Regions from separate parts of the Pseudarthrobacter sp. NCCP-2145 genome, predicted to be linked through region 3. Evidence: riboswitches for the same ligand, from Rfam matches in the RefSeq annotation. Region 3 holds a riboswitch; each other region holds the start of a gene.

Region 1 (6,048 bases), on a different contig from region 3:
TGGGGTGTGAAATAAAAGGTTCCGCCCTGAAAGGCTTGGACGGCGCCTCCCTCATACCAGCGGCTCTCGTCGGACACAGGATAACCGGCTACTCCGGTCTGCCCTCCCTTATTCCACCACGCCTCCCGGATTCCGGCTCCGATGTAATGCAGGCCAATCTGCGGTGTGTAGTACATCGTTCCGTTCGTGAAGTGCTGGGCTATGGCTCCGCCGCCCAGAGGTTCCTCGTCCCGGATGGGGTAGCCCGCGTCATGCCCGTTGAACCACTTCTTCTCAATTGCTCCCCACAGCGGGTGTGCCCCACCTGAAGGAGACCAGAAAATCAGGCCATGTTGGAACTGCTGCTGTGCCCCGCCTTGGACGGTCTGCTCCTGGCTGGTGGCAGCGCCCAGCTGCGACGCCGGTCCGCCCATTGAGTAGTACTTGGCCCCGATCGCGCCCCCCACTGCAAAGGCGTTGACCGAAGCTGACGGGGTTTGGAGCAGCCGGTTCGGCGTTCCATTTCCGGTTGCTGTAATGGTTCCCCCGAACGCGGAAGAGACCAGCCGATCAGCCACCTGCCCAGGTGTCAAAAGGGGGTTGCCGGACAGGATGAGTGCGGCAGCGCCAGCCACATGGGGGGTGGCCATGGACGTTCCGCTGAGTGAGGCTGTGGCCGTCGTCGACGTGTGCCAGGTGGAGCTGATGCCAACGCCGGGAGCATAGAGGTCTACGCATTTGCCGAAGTTGGAAAAAGAGGCCTGACGATCCGAAGAATCGCTGGCCGCCACTGTGACGGCGGCGGGGGTGCGGGCCGGGGAAGCCGTGCAGGCGTCCACAGCGTTGTTTCCGGCTGAGACGATGGCAGGCATGCCGTTGGAGATGATGGACTGGACTGCTGCGTCGAGCACGCTGCTGGTGGGGCCGCCGACACTCAGGTTGACGACGGCGGGAGTGCCAGGCCGGTGTTGCCCTGCAATCCAGTCGAGCCCTGCGATGATGTCCGAGTAGAGGCCGGAGCCATCACACGCCAAAGCCCGCACCGGAATGAGGGTGGCGGATTTGGCCACACCATGGACGGTGCCGCCGATTACTCCTGCCACGTGCGTGCCATGTCCGTTGCAGTCGCTTGAGCCCAAGCCGTCAGCCTTGACTGTCCACCCCGCCGTGACACGGCCGCCGAAATCGACATGTGACGCGAGGATCCCGGTGTCCACGACGTAGACCCTGATGCCCTGGCCGGTGCCAGCAGGAGTGTAGGTGGTGGAAAGGGGAAGAGCCTGCTGGTCAATCCGGTCGAGCCCCCACGGGGCGTTGCGCTGCGTCTCGGAGACAGTGACGGCGTGGTCCGGCTCCACTGCTGCCGCCCGGCCGGAGCGGAGCAGGGCGGCAGCCTGCGCCGCGCTGGCCTCGATGGCGGCGCCCTTCACGGCCTTCGTAAATGTCCGGGTGACACCGATTCCCTGGGCGCGGAGGGCCGCCGCCTCGGCCGGGACGTCCCTTCCCGGGGCGAATTGGACAAGGTAGCGGCCGCCGTCGTTTGCCGGCGAGGCAACAGGCGCAGCGGGGGCGGCGTCCGCGGCGGGTGCCGGCCAGGACGCTGCTGCCACCGCGCTTGAGCAGAGGGCGACGGCGGAGAGAAGGACGGCGCGACGTGCCAGGCGCAAGAACTGGGGCAACGGAATGTGTTCCTTTGGTGTCTGAGGAGAACTGCCGGGTGACGATTTCCCGGCTCAAATCTAACGGAGGACCGGCGTCAAACGGCCAAACTTCGCGCAATCCTGCGCATCTCCTGTGGAACCTTGGGAAATCAACATCCGGGGCCTCTCCACCCGCCCTGCGTGAGGACAATTCCGCCCCGGACCAGGGCCGGAAGTCACAACCGGTCACACTCATGGCGGCGGACACCCGCTGTTCCTACACTGGGCTCAGGTCATGAGTGCCAGTGACAGCCCCGGCTTGCTGGCCGGCAACCCTCCTTCCGCGGTGGGGTGCCCCGGGTGAGGACCTGGCTGTCCGGTAATCGGCCGGATGGCAAGCGCGGCCCGCGGTGCTTCGAGCATGCCGGGCCCAGTCAAAGGAGCCTTAATTGTCCAACGGATGGTCATTCGAAACCCGCCAGATCCATGCAGGACAGGAGCCGGACAGTGCCACGGGCGCCCGGGCACTCCCTATCTACCAGACCACGTCCTTCGTGTTCCCCAGCGCCGAGAGCGCCGCCAACCGCTTCGCCCTTGCTGAACTGGCACCCATCTATACCCGCATCGGCAACCCCACCCAGGAGGCCGTGGAACAGCGGGTCGCCAGCCTTGAAGGCGGGCTGGGGGCACTGCTGCTGAGTTCAGGCCAGGCGGCCGAGACCTTCGCCGTCCTCAATATCGCCGAGGCGGGGGACCATATCGTTGCCAGCCCCAGCCTGTACGGCGGGACTTACAACCTCTTCGCCCACACCCTGAAGAAGTTCGGTATTTCCGTCACCTTCGTAGCGGACCCGGACAACCTCGACCAGTGGCGTGACGCGGTCCAGCCCAACACCAAGCTGTTCTTCGGCGAAGTGGTATCCAACCCCCGGCAGGACGTCCTGGACATCGATGGCATCTCCCAGGTGGCACACGATGCCGGTGTGCCCCTCATCGTGGACAACACCCTGTCCACCCCGTACCTGATCCGGCCTCTGGAATGGGGAGCGGACATCGTTGTCCATTCGGCAACCAAGTACCTGGGCGGCCACGGCTCCGCGATCGCCGGCGTGATCGTGGACTCAGGCAACTTCGACTTCGGCAAGGACCCCGCAAAGTTCCCGGGCTTCAATACCCCGGACCCCACCTACAACGGGCTGGTGTACGCCAGGGACCTCGGCAAGGACGGTGGCTTGGGCGCCAACCTGTCCTACATCCTCAAGGCCCGCGTCCAGTTGCTCCGGGACCTGGGCTCCGCCGTCTCCCCGTTCAATGCATTCCTGATCGCACAGGGCCTTGAGACGTTGAGCCTGCGCGTGGAACGGCACGTTGCCAACGCCACGGAAGTGGCGCGCTGGCTGGAAGGAAGGGACGACGTCGAATCCGTCGCCTATGCGGGGCTGCCCTCCAGCCCGTGGTACGAGCGGGGCCGCAAGTATGGCCCCAAGGGCACGGGCGCGATTGTGTCCTTCAACCTCGCTGGCGGAGCCGAGGCGGGCAAGCGCTTCGTGGACGCGCTGGAGCTGCACTCGCATGTGGCGAACATCGGCGACGTCCGTTCCCTTGTCATCCACCCGGCGTCGACCACCCACAGCCAGCTGACCCCGGAGCAGCAGGCTGTTGCCGGCGTAACCCCCGGGCTGGTCCGGTTGTCCGTGGGCATCGAACACATTGATGACATCCTGGCGGACCTGGAAGCAGGCTTCCGGGCAGCGAAGGACGCTACCGGAGCCTAGCCGGACGCCCAGGGAACCCACTGCGGCGGCAAGCCGGGGAAGTCACAACCAGTCACACTCTTGGCAGCAGGCGGGGGCTGTTTCGTACACTCGAACAAGGTCATGAGTGCCAGTGACAGCCCCGGCTTGCTGGCCGGCAACCCTCCTTCCGCGGTGGGGTGCCCCGGGTGAAGACCTGGCCTGCCGGTCATTCGACGGCGGGCAAGCGCGTAGAAGAGGTCTTGCCATGACGGTTACCGTCACCCGTACCACCGTCCCCGAACACGGAATTGTCCGCTATGCCTCCGTTGGGGGGCTGGAACTTGAAGCCGGCGGCTACCTGCCCGACGTCACGCTGGCCTACGAAACCTGGGGCACCCTTAACGCGGATGCCAGCAATGCCGTCCTGATCGAACACGCGCTGACCGGCAGCACCCACGTGACCCGCGGCGACACCGACGAACCGGGCTGGTGGGAGCAGCTGGCAGGGCCGGGTGCGCCCGTGGACACGGACCGTTTCTTTGTGGTGTCCATCAACATTGTGGGCGGCTGTTACGGGTCCACCGGTCCGTCGTCGCCGGCACCGGACGGGGCTCCCTGGGGATCCCGGTTTCCCCTGGTCACGCTGCGGGACAGCACTGTGGCAGAGGCCCGGCTGGCTGACCAGCTGGGGATCAGGAGCTGGTTTGCGGTGCTCGGAGGTTCCATGGGCGGAGCCCGCGCACTTGAGTGGGCCATCACGTTCCCGGAGCGGGTGCAGCGCTGCGCGGTGATTTCCGTGGGGGCCGCAAGCACGGCCGAGCAGATTGCCTTCGCCCAGGCGCAGACCCTGGCGATCCGCCAGGATGCGAATTTCAAGGGCGGCGACTATTACGGCGGTCCCTTCCCGGAGGACGGGCTGGCCCTGGCCCGGCGGATCGCGCACATCACCTACCGCTCAGCGGCGGAACTCGAAGGCAGGTTCGGCCGCGAACCGCAGGCTCCGGAGTCGCCCCTGCAGGGTGGTGTCCTGGCCGCCCGCGGACGCTACCAGGTGGAAAGCTACCTGGACCACCAGGGAAACAAACTGGTCCGGCGGTTCGATGCCAACAGCTACATCGCCATCACCGAGGCCCTGATGAGCCACGACATCTGCCGGGGCCGGGGGCCGCTTCCCGAGACCCTGGCGCGGTCGGGTGCGCGCTTCTTTGTGGCAGCCGTGGATTCTGACCGGCTCTACTTCCCGGCCCAGTCCCGGGAACTTGCCGCCGCCCTGCCGGGAGAAGTGGACGTCCACGTCATTGAAGCTCCGATAGGCCATGACGGCTTCCTGACCGAAATAGGCCAGCTGGGCCGCCAGCTCAGGGCGCACCTTTCGGCTTAAGGCTGCCCCTCACAGGCAGGTAAATGTGCATTTATGCAGATAGCCTCTGCATGATTCGCCGTTGAGCTTGGCGTTCAGGCGGACCATACTCGTTGGGACCCGGCGGTTCGTGGCCAAAATCACACGTATCCGCCTCAGACTGTCCCAGTGGTGTCGAAGAAGACGCCGAAGGAGTTCATCAATGAGTACGGAAAAGTCCGCCGCGCGGCGGCCCGAGGAAACCGACGTCAAGTCCTCAGGCCTGAAGAAGGTCGTCACGGCCTCCATGGCCGGCACCGTGGTTGAGTGGTACGAGTTCTTCCTCTACGCCTCCGCCGCCACTCTCGTGTTCGGCAAGCTGTTCTTCCCCAACTCCGGAACCGAGCTGGACGGCATTATCGCAGCCTTCGTCACCTATGCGGTCGGCTTCGTTGCCCGCCCCATCGGCGGCATCGTCTTCGGCCACTTCGGCGACAAGTTCGGCCGCAAGCAGCTGCTGCAGCTGAGCATCATCCTGGTGGGTGTTGCCACCTTCCTCATGGGCTGCCTGCCGACCTTTGCGCAGATCGGCTACTGGGCGCCGGCGCTGCTGGTGTTCCTGCGCTTCGTCCAGGGCTTCGCGGTGGGCGGCGAATGGGGCGGCGCTGTGCTCCTCGTCGCCGAGCACAGCCCGAACAAGTCCCGCGGCTTCTGGTCAAGCTGGCCGCAGTCCGCTGTCCCCATGGGCAACCTGCTCGCCACCGCCGTGCTGTTCACCCTGTCCTCCACCCTCTCCCCGGAAGCCTTCCTCGGCTGGGGCTGGCGCGTAGCCTTCTGGCTCTCCGCAGTGATCGTCATCATCGGCTACTACATCCGCACCAAGGTCCAGGACGCGCCGATCTTCCTGGAGGCCCGCAAGGAAGTCACTGTCGAGAACAAGGGCTACGGTGTTGCCGAAGTCTTCCGCCGGTACCCTCGCGGCGTGTTCACCGCCATGGGCCTGCGCTTCGCGGAGAACATCCTTTACTACCTCGTGGTCACGTTCTCCATCACCTACCTGAAGGTGGTTGTGCAGACGGACACCTCCCGCATCCTGCTCCTCCTGCTGGTGGCACACTTCATCCACTTCTGCGCAGTACCCCTGGTGGGCAAGATGTCCGACTCCCTGGGACGCCGCCCGGTATACATGGCCGGTGCAATCCTCGCCGGAACCTGGGGCTTCTTCGCCTTCCCCATGATGGACACCGGCAATGACATGGTTATCCTGGCGGCCATCACCATCGGCCTGCTGTTCCACGCCCTCATGTACGCCGGCCAGCCGTCCATCATGGCCGAAATGTTCCCCACCCGCATG
Region 2 (6,048 bases), on a different contig from region 3:
CGAAGGCCAGGGCGGTGCAGGCCACCACCACCCAGGTGTGCGCTGAAAGCCAGGCCACGATGCTCCGCCGGTGGAACCCGGCCGCCAAGCCGATGACGAACAGCACCTGCCACACCAGCAAGGGGAAGGAATCCTCGAACTGTGACGGCAGGAGCCGGAAACGCGTCACCGTACCCACCGCGTATACGGCCAGCGATGCCGCCAGCACCCAGACAGCCTTGCCGCGGTTGAGGGCGGCCAGGATCAGCGGGCTGGCCAGCAGCAGCACCACATAGAGGCCCATCACGTTGAACTGCCAAGGCCCGAACTGGAGCAGCAGGATGGCGGGAAGCACCTGCGCCGGAACGGGAAACTGGAACAGCGTTTCCATACCCGCGTAAAGGTCGTAGGTGCGTCCTGCCCCTTCGTGCCCCGCTCCGCCGGTGCCCTGGTCCACGAAGGTTGTGAGCGCGTCGGTCCGGAAGGCCGGCAGCAGCGACAGCAGGAAGACGCCCACCAGCACCACCAGCGCCGTTACGTAGAGCTTGCCTGCCCGGCGCGAGGTGAGGTCCACCACCGTTCCAAAATCGTCCTTCGCCCTGGGCCCATACACCATGCCCACCACCAGGCCGGAGAACAGAACGAACAGCTCGGCACCCGAAACGAAGCCCACCGCTTCCTGGGTCAGGAGCTGGAACAGCGACACCATGCCCAGGTGGTTCACCACCACGAACACGATGGCCAGGCCACGGAGCAGGTCCACGCGTGAGTCCCTGCTGGAAGGGTCGCTGTAGCCCCACGCCGTGACCGCACCCAGCCTGGCGGGGAGTTGCCACAGCGCCACCAGGAGGATGATGAGCGCGGCCCCAACGGTCCAGGCGGCAGCAGCCGAAAGCGTGTTGGACCTGACAAACCCGGGACCCGAACTGACATCGGTAACAGGCCCCGTCACGATGGGCGCTTCCTCAAGCCGGCTGTGGGCAGCGTCCGCGATGCCGGCGTTTCCGGTGAGCCGCCAGTCGATGCTGGCCACGCCGGTGTCCCGTGTGCTGGTGCGTTCGTCCCAGACCACTGCCCCGGTCAGTGCGAAGTCGGCTGATCCGGCAACGCCCAGGACCTGGTCCCACCAGCCGTTCTTGATCTCCGCTTCCGCGGCGCCTCCGGAGGACGGGCTGTAGAAGGCCGACGTCTGCAGCATGAAGGGCTTGTCCCGCCCCGCGGCATATGTCCCGTAGAAGCTCTCCCCGCCGGAGGCCGTCAGCATCTCCTGCAGCTCACCGGTTCGGGGCACGGTGTTGACGGCGCCGCCCCCTGCGGTGTCATCGTGGTAGGCAGTCAGGCCCACCCAGTCCACGGCGTCGTCCCCCGGATAGTAGGGTTCATAGGCCTTGTCGGAGCCATTCCAGGTGCCGTCGCCATTGGTATCCAACAGGTTGAAGCCTTCGCTGCCGGGCCCGGGCGCATTCCGGTTCCGGTCAAAGGGGTAGTCCTTGCCCAGATACGGTTCCCACACCATGACAAAGCTGCCACGGGCACCACCATCCCGAAACGCCGCCGCCACCGCCTGGAATGCCTCCCGGTAGCCGCCAGGCTGTTGCCCCCACTCCACCCAGCTGGTATTCATGTCCGGCGCAAAGCGGATAAGCAACTGGCCCTTGAAATCCCCCTGCATCCGGCGCACTTCCCCCGCAAAGGCTGCGGCAGCGCCAGCGGTGACCTGGTCCAGCGGGACGGCAGGCCTCACCGTGAGCATCGCATGGGCACCCTGCCCGGCGGACTGCTCCAGGAACTCGCGGATATCGTTCTCCTCCGAGGCACGGAACGGGAAGGCGATGTCGTGTCCGAAGATTGCGGGGGATGCCCCGAGCCTTTCGGAGAAGCCGCCGGCGGTGTCCTCTCCCCATTCGAGGACTGCGCCCAGCAGCGGCTTGCCTTCCTCCGTGAAGTTTCGGGCGGCCTGCGCTGAGCCGGCGGGCACCACCACCGCCAGGACGGCCATCATCACGGCGGCGAGGAGCGCGGCCACCCTGTGGAGGGGCTGCAGCCGGCGGCTCCGGGCGGGACGTGTGGGCGCGGCGGCGGATGGCGTGATGATGAAGACCCCCAGGGACTGATTTCTCCAGTAGCGGGGCGGCGGCCCCTGCAGAAACTTTATCGGCCCGACCCGGGCGACAGGCACCTGGCGCCCGGGCACCCCAAGTGGTGTCGCCGTCGTCCGTTCCAGGGAGGTGGCGGACGCATCTTCGGCGCGGCGCCTCCGCGCTGCATCCTTCAGTTACGCAACATGACGACGGCGGCGGTGCGGCGCCGGGCGGCAAGTGTTACGTTTTTGGGGAGTAATGAGTACCGGCGCCAAGCCCTGACTGGCCGGTCGGCAACCCTCCTTCCACGGCGGGGTGCCTCAGGTGAATACTCGGCATATCGACCATTCGAGCTGCAAGCGTGAGAGAAGGAGATCCGTCGTGTCTGACGCACCTGCCCCTGAAGAAAAACTGTCCTATCGCCTCATCAGCGGCCCGGACGACCGTGCATTCTGTGAGCGCATCTCGGCCGCCCTGGCGGAGGGCTATGTGCTGCACGGCAGCCCGGCGGCAACCTTCAACGGCAGCAGTGTCATCGTGGCCCAGGCCTTGGTTCTTCCGGCGGCGATCGCTTCCGCGGACGCCGCAGTGGCGGACGCCGTGGACAACCTCGAGTCCGCAGGCGACGACCTTGAGTTCGACGGCGAGGGCCACGCATGAGCTACGCAGGGGACCTGACGCCGCAGGAGGCCTGGGACAAGCTGGAACAGGGCGCCATCCTGGTGGATGTACGCACCGAGGGCGAGTGGGCCCACATTGGTATTCCCGACACCAAGGCAACCGAGAACGATCCGCTGTTCATCCAGTGGACTTTCCCCGGCGGCATCCCCAACCCTGACTTCATCAACGACCTCAGCCAGCAGGCGCCCGAGGACCGTTCAACCGAACTGGTGTTCCTGTGCCGCTCCGGCCAGCGGTCCATCGCGGCAGCCATAGCGGCCACCCAGGCCGGCTTCACCTCCTACAACGTGCTGGAGGGCTTTGAAGGCGACCCGGACCGCTTCGGCGAACGCACCGTCAACGGCTGGAAGAACCGCGGCCTGCCAACCAACCTGGGAAAGATCTAAGTGACCTTCAACGAAGACGCCGCCGGCTGGAGCCCCGACACCCAGGCCGTGCGCGGCGGGCTGGACCGCACCAACTTCCAGGAAACCAGCGAAGCCATCTTCCTGAACTCGGGCTTTGTCTACGAATCCGCCGCTGCCGCCGAGCGCGCGTTCACGGGCGAGGACGAGCGCTTTGTGTACTCCCGCTACGGCAACCCCTCCGTGGCCACGTTCCAGGAACGTCTCCGCCTGCTGGAAGGAACCGAGGCGTGCTTTGCGACGGCGTCCGGGATGTCCGCGGTGTTCACCGCGCTGGGTGCCCTGCTGGCCGCCGGCGACCGCGTGGTTGCTGCCCGCTCGCTGTTCGGGTCCTGCTTTGTGATCCTCAACGAGATCCTGCCGCGGTGGGGCGTGGAAACCGTCTTCGTGGACGGGCCGGACCTGGAGCAGTGGCGCGAGGCCCTGTCCAAGCCCACCACCGCCGTCTTCTTTGAATCGCCATCCAACCCGATGCAGGAGATCGTCGACATTGCCGCGGTCAGCGACCTGGCGCACGCAGCCGGGGCGACCGTCGTCGTCGACAATGTCTTCGCCACTCCCCTGCTGCAGCGCTGCGGGCAGTTCGGCGCGGACGTCATTGTCTACTCGGGCACCAAGCACATCGACGGCCAGGGCAGGGTGCTCGGCGGCGCCATTCTGGGCACCAAGGAGTTCATCGACGGACCGGTGAAGCAGCTGATGCGCCACACCGGACCGGCGTTGTCCGCGTTCAATGCCTGGGTCCTCACCAAGGGCCTTGAGACCATGGCGCTCCGCGTCAACCATTCCTCGGCCACCGCCCTGCGGCTCGCGGAATGGCTGGAGGAGCAGCCCGCCGTCAGCTGGGTGAAGTACCCGCTCCTGAAATCCCACCCACAGTACGAGCTGGCCGCGAAGCAGATGAGCGCGGGTGGCACAGTCCTCACCCTGGAACTTGCGCCCTCCGGGGGCCGCTCTGGGAAGGAAGCGGCGTTCGCGCTGCTGGACGGCCTGCGGATCATCGACATCTCCAACAACCTGGGCGACGCCAAGTCCCTCATCACCCACCCCGCCACCACCACGCACCGCGCCATGGGTCCGGAGGGCAGGGCGGCAATCGGCCTGAGCGACGGTGTGGTGCGGCTTTCCGTCGGCCTGGAGGACGTGGACGACCTGATCGGCGACCTGGAGCAGGCGCTCAAGCAGATCTAGCACTCCGGACGGTGGTGGGCATGCCTGGAACGGTCGCTGCTCCCGGCTGGCGGCTGCTGTCCACCATCCCCTGCCTGAGCAGACCTGCTGGGCATCGCCGCCGGCGCGGCCCTACAGCGCCTGTTTCCGGTACGTCTTTTGGGGATATCCGGCCCCTATTCATCAGGTGCCGATAACGGAGAGGCTGACTTTCACGGCGTCGCCTTCACTGATCCGGGCCCTGGCCCTGATGGCCTTCTTGACTGGCAGGAGGTACGTCCCCTTGTGAGCGTCCGGGAAGAGCGAGGTCTGCCAGGTGTGGCCGGAAATTTCCGCTGTCACCTGGATTGAGCCGAACGCTTTGCTGTGCCCTGCGTTTCGTGCGCGGATATCGTCCGCCACGTCCGGTGGCAGGGTAAGGAAATGCCAGCCGGCCTCGCCCGGGTACAGCCACAGTGCGGCTGTGAAGGAGTACGACGACGTCACGCGCCGAGTATGGCACGCCTGCGGTAGTGCCGCCAGGGTTGTGGATATCCAGCCGGCCACTAGTCATCCACAGCCCCTGCCACACTGCCCTTTTTGTCAGACCCCCGCTGGAGGATGTCTGTATGGAAAGCACGACGGCGGTGGTGGAGGCGGAGGCGGCAGTTGACGCTTCGGTGGCTGCTTTTAGGGCGGTGCTCAGCGGCGCTGCTGTTTCCGGTACGACTGGTTCCGGTACGGATGTTTCTGGTCTTGGTGGCGTTGAGCCTGGCGCTGACGCTGGCGGGGTTGGTGATGATCCGTTGCAGCGGGTTGCTGATAATGCGTTGGATGTTCTTGCGGGGGTGGCGCGGTCGGAGGCGAAGCTGGCAGCGGTGAAGGCGCGGGCGGTTCAGGTGCTCGCTGCCGCCACGAGTGTGGTGAACGGTCCGCCGTCCTCGCCGCAGGAGGCCACCGGCCAGGACCGGAGCCTGGTGGCCGAGGTCGGCTGTGCGCTGGTGATCGGTGACCGTGCCGCCGGTGCCTTGTTGGCCGAGTCCCACGCCCTGGCCACGGCCCTGCCCCGAACCCTCGCCGCGTTGCAGGGCGGTTCAATCTCCTGGCAGCATGCCCGGGAAATGGTGAACCAGACCGTGGGCCTTGACCGGGCCGGAGCCGCCGCGCTGGAGGCTCACTTCCTGGACCCGGACACGCCACGGCCGGCCGGGGCGGCGACGATCGGTGAGATGCCGGCGTACCGGTTCAAAGCCAAGGCCCGCACCTGGCGGGAACGCCACCATCCCGAATCGCTGGAGAAACGCCATACCAAGGCCGCGGCGGACCGGCGGGTCGAATACCGGCCTGACCAGGACGGGATGGCCTGGCTCTCGGCCTGCCTCCCCGCCGACCAGGCCATGGCAGGCTGGAACCGGCTCAACGCCCTCTCCCGCGCCGCACAAGGACCCACCGAACCCCGCACCCTCACCCAACTCAGTGCCGACCACTTCGCCCAAGCCATCCTCACCAGCGGCACCAATGCCAGCATCGGCGACGGGGCAGGAATAGGAACGGATCTCACCCCTTCGTCGCGGATCCGGGCGCAGGTCCTCGTCACCGTGCCGGTCCTCTCCCTCATGGGAGTAACCGACGAGCCAGCCATGCTCGACGGGTACGGACCCATCCCAGCCTCGATGGCACGGGACCTGGTCGCTAACGGAGCTGATTCGTTCCACCGGGTCCTGGTCGATCCGCGGGACGGGGCGCCGTTGGAG
Region 3 (6,048 bases):
ACCAGCGACGGCCTGGTGATCCGCCCCGCACAGCTGCACGCCGGTGTCGTCCACAGCTATGCGGACCACCGCATGGCCACTGCGGGCGCCATCCTTGGCCTCGCCGTGGAGGGCGTCCAGGTGGAGGACATCGGCACTACCTCCAAGACCATGCCGGATTTCCCCCGGCTGTGGGCAGACATGCTGGCGCAGAATGGCCCCGCCGAAACGGCGTCGGAAGGTTCCAGCGGTGGCGCGGAGGACTGATTCCTGGGATGAATCGGACGTCCGGATCCGTCCCAGCAAGAAGGGCTCCCGGCCCCGCACGAAGGACAGGCCCAGCCACGATGATGCCGTCACGGGGCGCATCATCACCGTTGACCGGGGCCGGTACACCGCAGTTGTGGGGGAGGACTCGGGGAACGAGAGGGTAGTCATTGCCGCCCGGGCCAGGGAACTCCGCCGGAACCCGGTGGTCGCAGGAGACTTTGTCTCGCTGGTCGGGGACGTCTCCGGGGAGCCGGACACCCTGGCCCGGCTGGTGAAGATCCAGGACCGCAAGACCCTCCTGCGGCGCAGCGCCGACGACACGGATCCCGTGGAACGGGCAGTGGTGGCCAACGCCGACCAGCTGGTGATCGTGGTGGCAGCCGCCAACCCCGAGCCGCGGACCGGCTTCATCGACCGTGCCCTGGTGGCCGCCTATGACGCCGGCATCGAGCCGATCCTGCTGGTCACCAAGGCGGACGTCAAGGATCCCGCGGAACTGCTGTCCAACTACACCCACCTGGACTTTCCCGTGATCATCAGCCGGACAGCCGATTCCGCCGCCTCGGGCATTGACGCCCGTTCCGACGACGGCCTGTCCGCACGGCTGGACAGCTCGGCCGTCGCCGAGATGCGGGGCCACCTGGACGGCAAGGTCACCGTGATGCTGGGGCACTCAGGCGTTGGAAAGTCCACGATGGTCAATGCGCTGACCGGCGCGGAACGGGCCACCGGCGGAGTGAACGCCGTCACGGGCCGCGGCCGGCACACGTCGTCGTCGGCCCTTGCCCTGAAGCTGGCGGATGCGCCGTCCGGAAGCTGGATCATCGACACCCCCGGCATCCGCTCGTTCGGCCTGGCGCACGTGGACCCGGACCGCATCCTCCGCTCCTTCCCGGACCTCTCCCCCGGCATTGACGACTGTGAGCGCGGGTGCAAGCACACCGCCACCGCCGTGAACTGCGGGCTGGACGCATGGGTGGGCGGGGGACATGCCGGCCCCACCGGAGCAGCACGGCTGGGCTCCCTGCGGCGCCTCCTCGGCACGGACCCGCGAATGGAAGCCCAGGAGGCAAAGGAACTGGGCAGCGTGACCTGACGGGCCCGCTTCCCGGCAGAACGGCGCGCAGACGGTAGTTTGGAACCATGATCCAACCCGCTTCGAGCTACAACGATGACCTGCGCCTGGCCCACGTCCTGGCCGATTCCGTGGATGACCAGACCATGAGCCGCTTCAAGGCCCAGGACCTCCACATTGAGACCAAGCCGGACCTGACGCCCGTCACCGATGCGGACAAGGCAGCCGAGGAAGCCATCCGCGGCCAGCTCTCCCGCTCCCGTCCACGCGATGCCGTACTCGGCGAGGAGTTTGGCAGCACAGGCCACGGCTCGCGGCGGTGGATTATCGACCCCATTGACGGCACCAAGAACTTCGTCCGGGGCGTTCCGGTCTGGGCCACCCTGATCGCGCTGGTGGATGAGGGCGAGCCGGTGGTGGGCGTGGTCAGCGCTCCCGCCCTGGGCAAGCGCTGGTGGGCCGCCAAGGGCATGGGAGCCTACATGGGGCGTTCACTTGCCGCTGCCACCCGCCTCCGGGTATCCAATGTGTCCAATCTGTCCGATGCTTCCCTTTCCTATTCGAGCCTTGGCGGCTGGAAGGAGCGCGGAAACCTCAATGAATTCCTGGGCCTTACCGAGGACGTGTGGCGGACCCGGGCGTTCGGTGACTTCTGGTCCTACTGCATGGTGGCCGAAGGTTCGGTGGACATCGCCTGCGAGCCTGAACTTAACCTCTACGACATGGCCGCACTGGTGCCCATCGTGGTGGAGGCGGGTGGCCGCTTCACCTCGCTGGAGGGCGAGGACGGTCCGTTCGGCGGCAACGCCCTGGCCACGAATTCCATCCTGCACTCCGAGGTGCTGCGCCGGCTGAACCCGAACCTGGACGACCTCCTTTAGTCCCGGCAGCACGAATATTCGACGGCGGGCACCCCCGAAAGGAGGCGTCCGCCGTCGTGATCTTCGGCGCAGGCGGGCCTTTTCAACCGCGCGTAACAAACCCCTTAACATTTCCGCGGGCTTTTAACCTTCACTGCGCATGTTCTACGCTCTTAACCAGGTCACGAGTGCCAGCGCAAAACCCCGGTTTGCTGGCCGGCAACCCTCCATTCGCGGTGGGGTGCCCCGGGTGACGACCAGGCCGGTCCGGAAGGGATGCGGCAAGCGCGGATTCCTGCACGGAGTCCTGTTCTGAAGTGAGGTCTCTGTGACAACTGCCACCGTCTCCCCCGAAGCAGTCTCGCCCCAAGCCACCGTCCAGCGTCAGGCAGCCGCCCTGCCGGGATCGCCGGCGTTTTCCGACCAGCGCCGCGCCGCCGCCGGCCGTCCGCTCGCAGCAGTCAGCGGCGCCGAGATCCAGGCCCCGCTGATCCATGGCGGCCACGCCCGGTACGCCAACCTGGACTATGGCGCATCCGCCCCCGCCCTCTCCGTGGTGTCGGCTTACCTCAACGAGATCCTGCCCTTCTACGCCAGCGTCCACCGCGGTGCGGGCTATGCCTCCCAGATCAGCACCTCGGTCTATGAGAATGCCCGCGCCATCGTCCGCGACTTCGTAGGCGGGCGCCCGGACGATTCGGTGATTTTTACCCGGAACACCACTGACTCCCTCAACCTGCTGGCGGGCTGCCTGCCCGTCACCGACGGGCGGCCCGACGGCGACGTCCTGTACCTCGACATTGAGCACCACGCCAACCTCCTTCCGTGGCAGGGTGTCCCCCACCGCAGCATCGTGGCAGAGGACACCATTGCGGCTACCATTGACGCGGTCCGCGCGGAACTGCAGCAGGGCGGCGTCAGCCTGCTCGCCGTGACCGGGGCTTCCAACGTCACGGGCGAAATCCTTCCCATCCGCGCCCTCGCCGCGCTGGCGCACGAGCACGGCGCACGGATCGCAGTGGACGCGGCCCAGCTGGCGCCGCACCGGCGGGTCGACATCACTGCGGACGACGTCGACTACCTCGCCTTCTCGGGCCACAAGCTCTACGCACCTTTTGGTGCCGGCGTGCTGGTGGGCCGGCCGGACTGGCTCGACGCCGGAACACCGCACCTTGCGGGCGGCGGCGCCGTCAAGGAAGCCAGGCTCGACGGCGTCAGCTGGGCAACCGGGCCGGCCCGCCACGAGGGCGGATCGCCGAACGTGCTGGGTGCGGCGACCCTGGCCCGCGCCACGCAGGTCATCGCGGAACTGGACCAGGACCGCTGGCATGCCCATGAAGCAGCCATCCGCTCCTTCCTGGTGGAAGGCCTGCAGGAGATCGACGGCGTCACCGTCCACCAGATCTTCAAGGACACCAACCCGGACACCGACACCATCGGCGTGGTCAACTTCTCCGTGGAAGGCTACGACGCCGGCCTGGTGGCCGCCTACCTCTCGGCAGAACATGGAGTGGGCCTGCGCGACGGCCGCTTCTGCGCGCACCCGCTGCTGAAGCGGCTGGGCCTTCCCTCCGGTTCCCTGCGGGCCAGCTTCGGCGTCGGCTCAAGGCTGGAGGATGCCGAACGTCTGCTGGCAGGCATCCGGGACCTTCGGACCAAGGGACTTGGCTGGGACTATGTGGTGGACGCCGGCCGCTGGGTTCCCGCCAATGACAACCGCACGTACCCCCACTGGGCGCCCAACACCCCGGGAACGGCCGGCGCCGCGCCCTGCATCGACGACTGACCTGCGGCTGGCCTGCCGGCCGGCGCCCTGCCGTTGCGGCTGATGCGGTAAATTCGGAGGACACCAAAGGAACCGGATGAAGGAGGCCGCGCGTGGCACGGGGTGGCCCACGGCTGGATCACGGCCGGCGCCGGGAGCTCGGCCAGAGCTTCCAGGACGGCGGCAGGCACTACCAGCAGGTGCGGCCCGGCTACCCTGCCGAATCAGCGCGCTGGCTGGTGCCTTCGGGAGCACGCGATGCGCTCGACGTGGGCGCCGGCACCGGGAAGTTCACTGAACTGCTGCTGGACCTGGGACTCTCCGTCGCGGCCGTGGACCCGTCAGCGGACATGCTCGCGCAGCTGGCTGAGCACGTCCCCGCCGCCACGGCTGTCCTTGGAATTGCAGAGGCGACCGGCCTGCCCGACGCGGCTTTCGACGTCGTCACCGTGGCGCAGGCCTGGCACTGGTGCGATGCCCTGAGGGCCAGTACGGAACTGGCCCGCGTCCTCCGTCCCCACGGAACGCTGGGACTCGTCTGGAACCAGCTGGACACATCCGTCCCCTGGGTCCACCGGCTCTCCAGGATCATGCATGCCGGGGACGTCTACAAACCCGGCCACCGCCCGCTCATAGGGCCCGAGTTCGGTGCGCTGGAGGACCACCTCACGCACTGGCAGGACTCCGTGACCACCGGAGACCTGATGGAACTGACAAAATCGCGGAGCTATTACCTCCGCGCCGGAGAGGCCACCCGGGCAAAAGTCCTGGCCAATTTGGACTGGTACCTTCACGAGCACCTGGGCCACGGACCGGACGAGGAACTGGAACTTCCATACCTGACGCTCGCCTGGCGGGCGGTCCGGGCATGAGCGCCCGCCAGTCCACGTGCGGCCAGGGGCAGCCGGTAGGGTGGATCCTGTGAAGACCAGCGCTCCCTCCTCCTCCATAGAGGACTACGTCAAGGTCATCTACTCCTTCACTGAGTGGCAGGACAAACCCATCACCTCCTCCCAGCTGGCACAACGCCTGGGGGTGGCCAATTCCTCCGTTTCAGAGATGGTCCGGAAGCTGAAGGACCAAGGCCTGGTGGACCACAAACCGTACAGTGCCATCAGGCTCACGGACTCCGGCCTGCAGCTTGCCCTCGCCATGGTGCGGCGCCACCGACTGATCGAGACCTACCTCGTCCAGCAGCTGGGGTACAGCTGGGACGAGGTCCACGACGAAGCCGAACTTCTGGAGCACGCCGTCTCGGACACGTTCATAGAACGCGTGGCGGCGAAACTGGGCAACCCGCAGCGGGATCCGCACGGCGATCCGATTCCTACGGCGGACGGCCAGGTCTTTATGCCCCGCGCGCACCTCATGGGAGAGCTGGACCAGGGCCACACGGGCCGCATCACCAGGATCAGCGACGACAATCCGGACCTGCTCCGCTACCTTGCGGCCGAGGAGATAGACCTCGACGCCGAAGTGGAGGTGGTGGGCCGCAGGCCGTTCGGAGGCGCCCTGGTGGTGCGTGTCCGGGACTCAGGCCGTACGCGCGACTACGACCTCGCCGATGAGATCACGTCGGCGCTGTGGGTGCACAGCGACCGACCCCATCCGGGCTGCCTTCTGGGGGACGCCGAATCTCCCGTAACCTTGCCCGGGGCATGAGCGGGCCGAAGACATCGTGGATGCCCAGGGCAGGCGCCTGGCTGGCCGTTGCCGCAGGGGGCCTGGCGGGGACAGAACTCCGGTACGTCCTGGGGCTGGTCTTTCCGGAACTCCCAGGATCCATTCCCTGGACCACCCTTAGCATCAATGTGGCGGGCAGCTTTATCCTGGCCGCCCTGACCACCGTCTGGATGGCCCGCCCGCGCACGCCCTTCTGGTTGCGGGCTGGGCTGGGGCCAGGTCTCCTGGGATCCTTCACCACGTTCTCCGCCGTGGTCTTTTCCCTGGACCAGCTGGTGCGGGAGGGGGAGCACGGAGTGTGGACTGCGTACCTCGGCCTGTCCGTGGTGCTGGGGCTGGCTGCGGCGGGCCTCGGATGGCGGACCGGAAAGCTTGTTGGCCGCCCGACCGGGAGCCGTCAGTGACCGCCGCGGCCC

Evidence for each region. Region 3 has a riboswitch for S-adenosylmethionine ahead of NFU08_RS05435 (aminotransferase class V-fold PLP-dependent enzyme). Riboswitches for the same ligand answer to the same signal wherever they lie in the genome.
Region 1: another riboswitch for S-adenosylmethionine. It lies ahead of NFU08_RS16925 (bifunctional o-acetylhomoserine/o-acetylserine sulfhydrylase); the one in region 3 lies ahead of NFU08_RS05435 (aminotransferase class V-fold PLP-dependent enzyme).
Region 2: another riboswitch for S-adenosylmethionine. It lies ahead of NFU08_RS13240 (DUF1737 domain-containing protein); the one in region 3 lies ahead of NFU08_RS05435 (aminotransferase class V-fold PLP-dependent enzyme).

What each region holds. Positions count from the first base shown of each region.
Region 1 covers NZ_BRCG01000022.1:5,200-11,247, reverse strand. Annotated here, with positions in the region: gene NFU08_RS16930 (S8 family serine peptidase) at 1-1,658, opposite strand, end outside; SAM riboswitch class IV at 1,911-2,026, shown strand; gene NFU08_RS16925 (bifunctional o-acetylhomoserine/o-acetylserine sulfhydrylase) at 2,069-3,394, shown strand; SAM riboswitch class IV at 3,493-3,608, shown strand; gene NFU08_RS16920 (homoserine O-acetyltransferase) at 3,621-4,736, shown strand; gene NFU08_RS16915 (MFS transporter) at 4,918-6,048, shown strand, end outside.
Region 2 covers NZ_BRCG01000014.1:41,455-47,502, forward strand. Annotated here, with positions in the region: gene opgC (OpgC domain-containing protein) at 1-1,981, opposite strand, end outside; SAM riboswitch class IV at 2,315-2,428, shown strand; gene NFU08_RS13240 (DUF1737 domain-containing protein) at 2,442-2,720, shown strand; gene NFU08_RS13245 (rhodanese-like domain-containing protein) at 2,717-3,127, shown strand; gene NFU08_RS13250 (O-succinylhomoserine sulfhydrylase) at 3,128-4,336, shown strand; gene NFU08_RS13255 (DUF1905 domain-containing protein) at 4,499-4,801, opposite strand; gene NFU08_RS13260 (HNH endonuclease signature motif containing protein) at 4,924-6,048, shown strand, end outside.
Region 3 covers NZ_BRCG01000004.1:256,890-262,937, reverse strand. Annotated here, with positions in the region: gene aroA (3-phosphoshikimate 1-carboxyvinyltransferase) at 1-246, shown strand, start outside; gene NFU08_RS05445 (ribosome small subunit-dependent GTPase A) at 230-1,345, shown strand; gene hisN (histidinol-phosphatase) at 1,393-2,205, shown strand; SAM riboswitch class IV at 2,365-2,478, shown strand; gene NFU08_RS05435 (aminotransferase class V-fold PLP-dependent enzyme) at 2,513-3,970, shown strand; gene NFU08_RS05430 (class I SAM-dependent methyltransferase) at 4,063-4,821, shown strand; gene NFU08_RS05425 (metal-dependent transcriptional regulator) at 4,871-5,611, shown strand; gene NFU08_RS05420 (CrcB family protein) at 5,632-6,036, shown strand; gene NFU08_RS05415 (CrcB family protein) at 6,033-6,048, shown strand, end outside.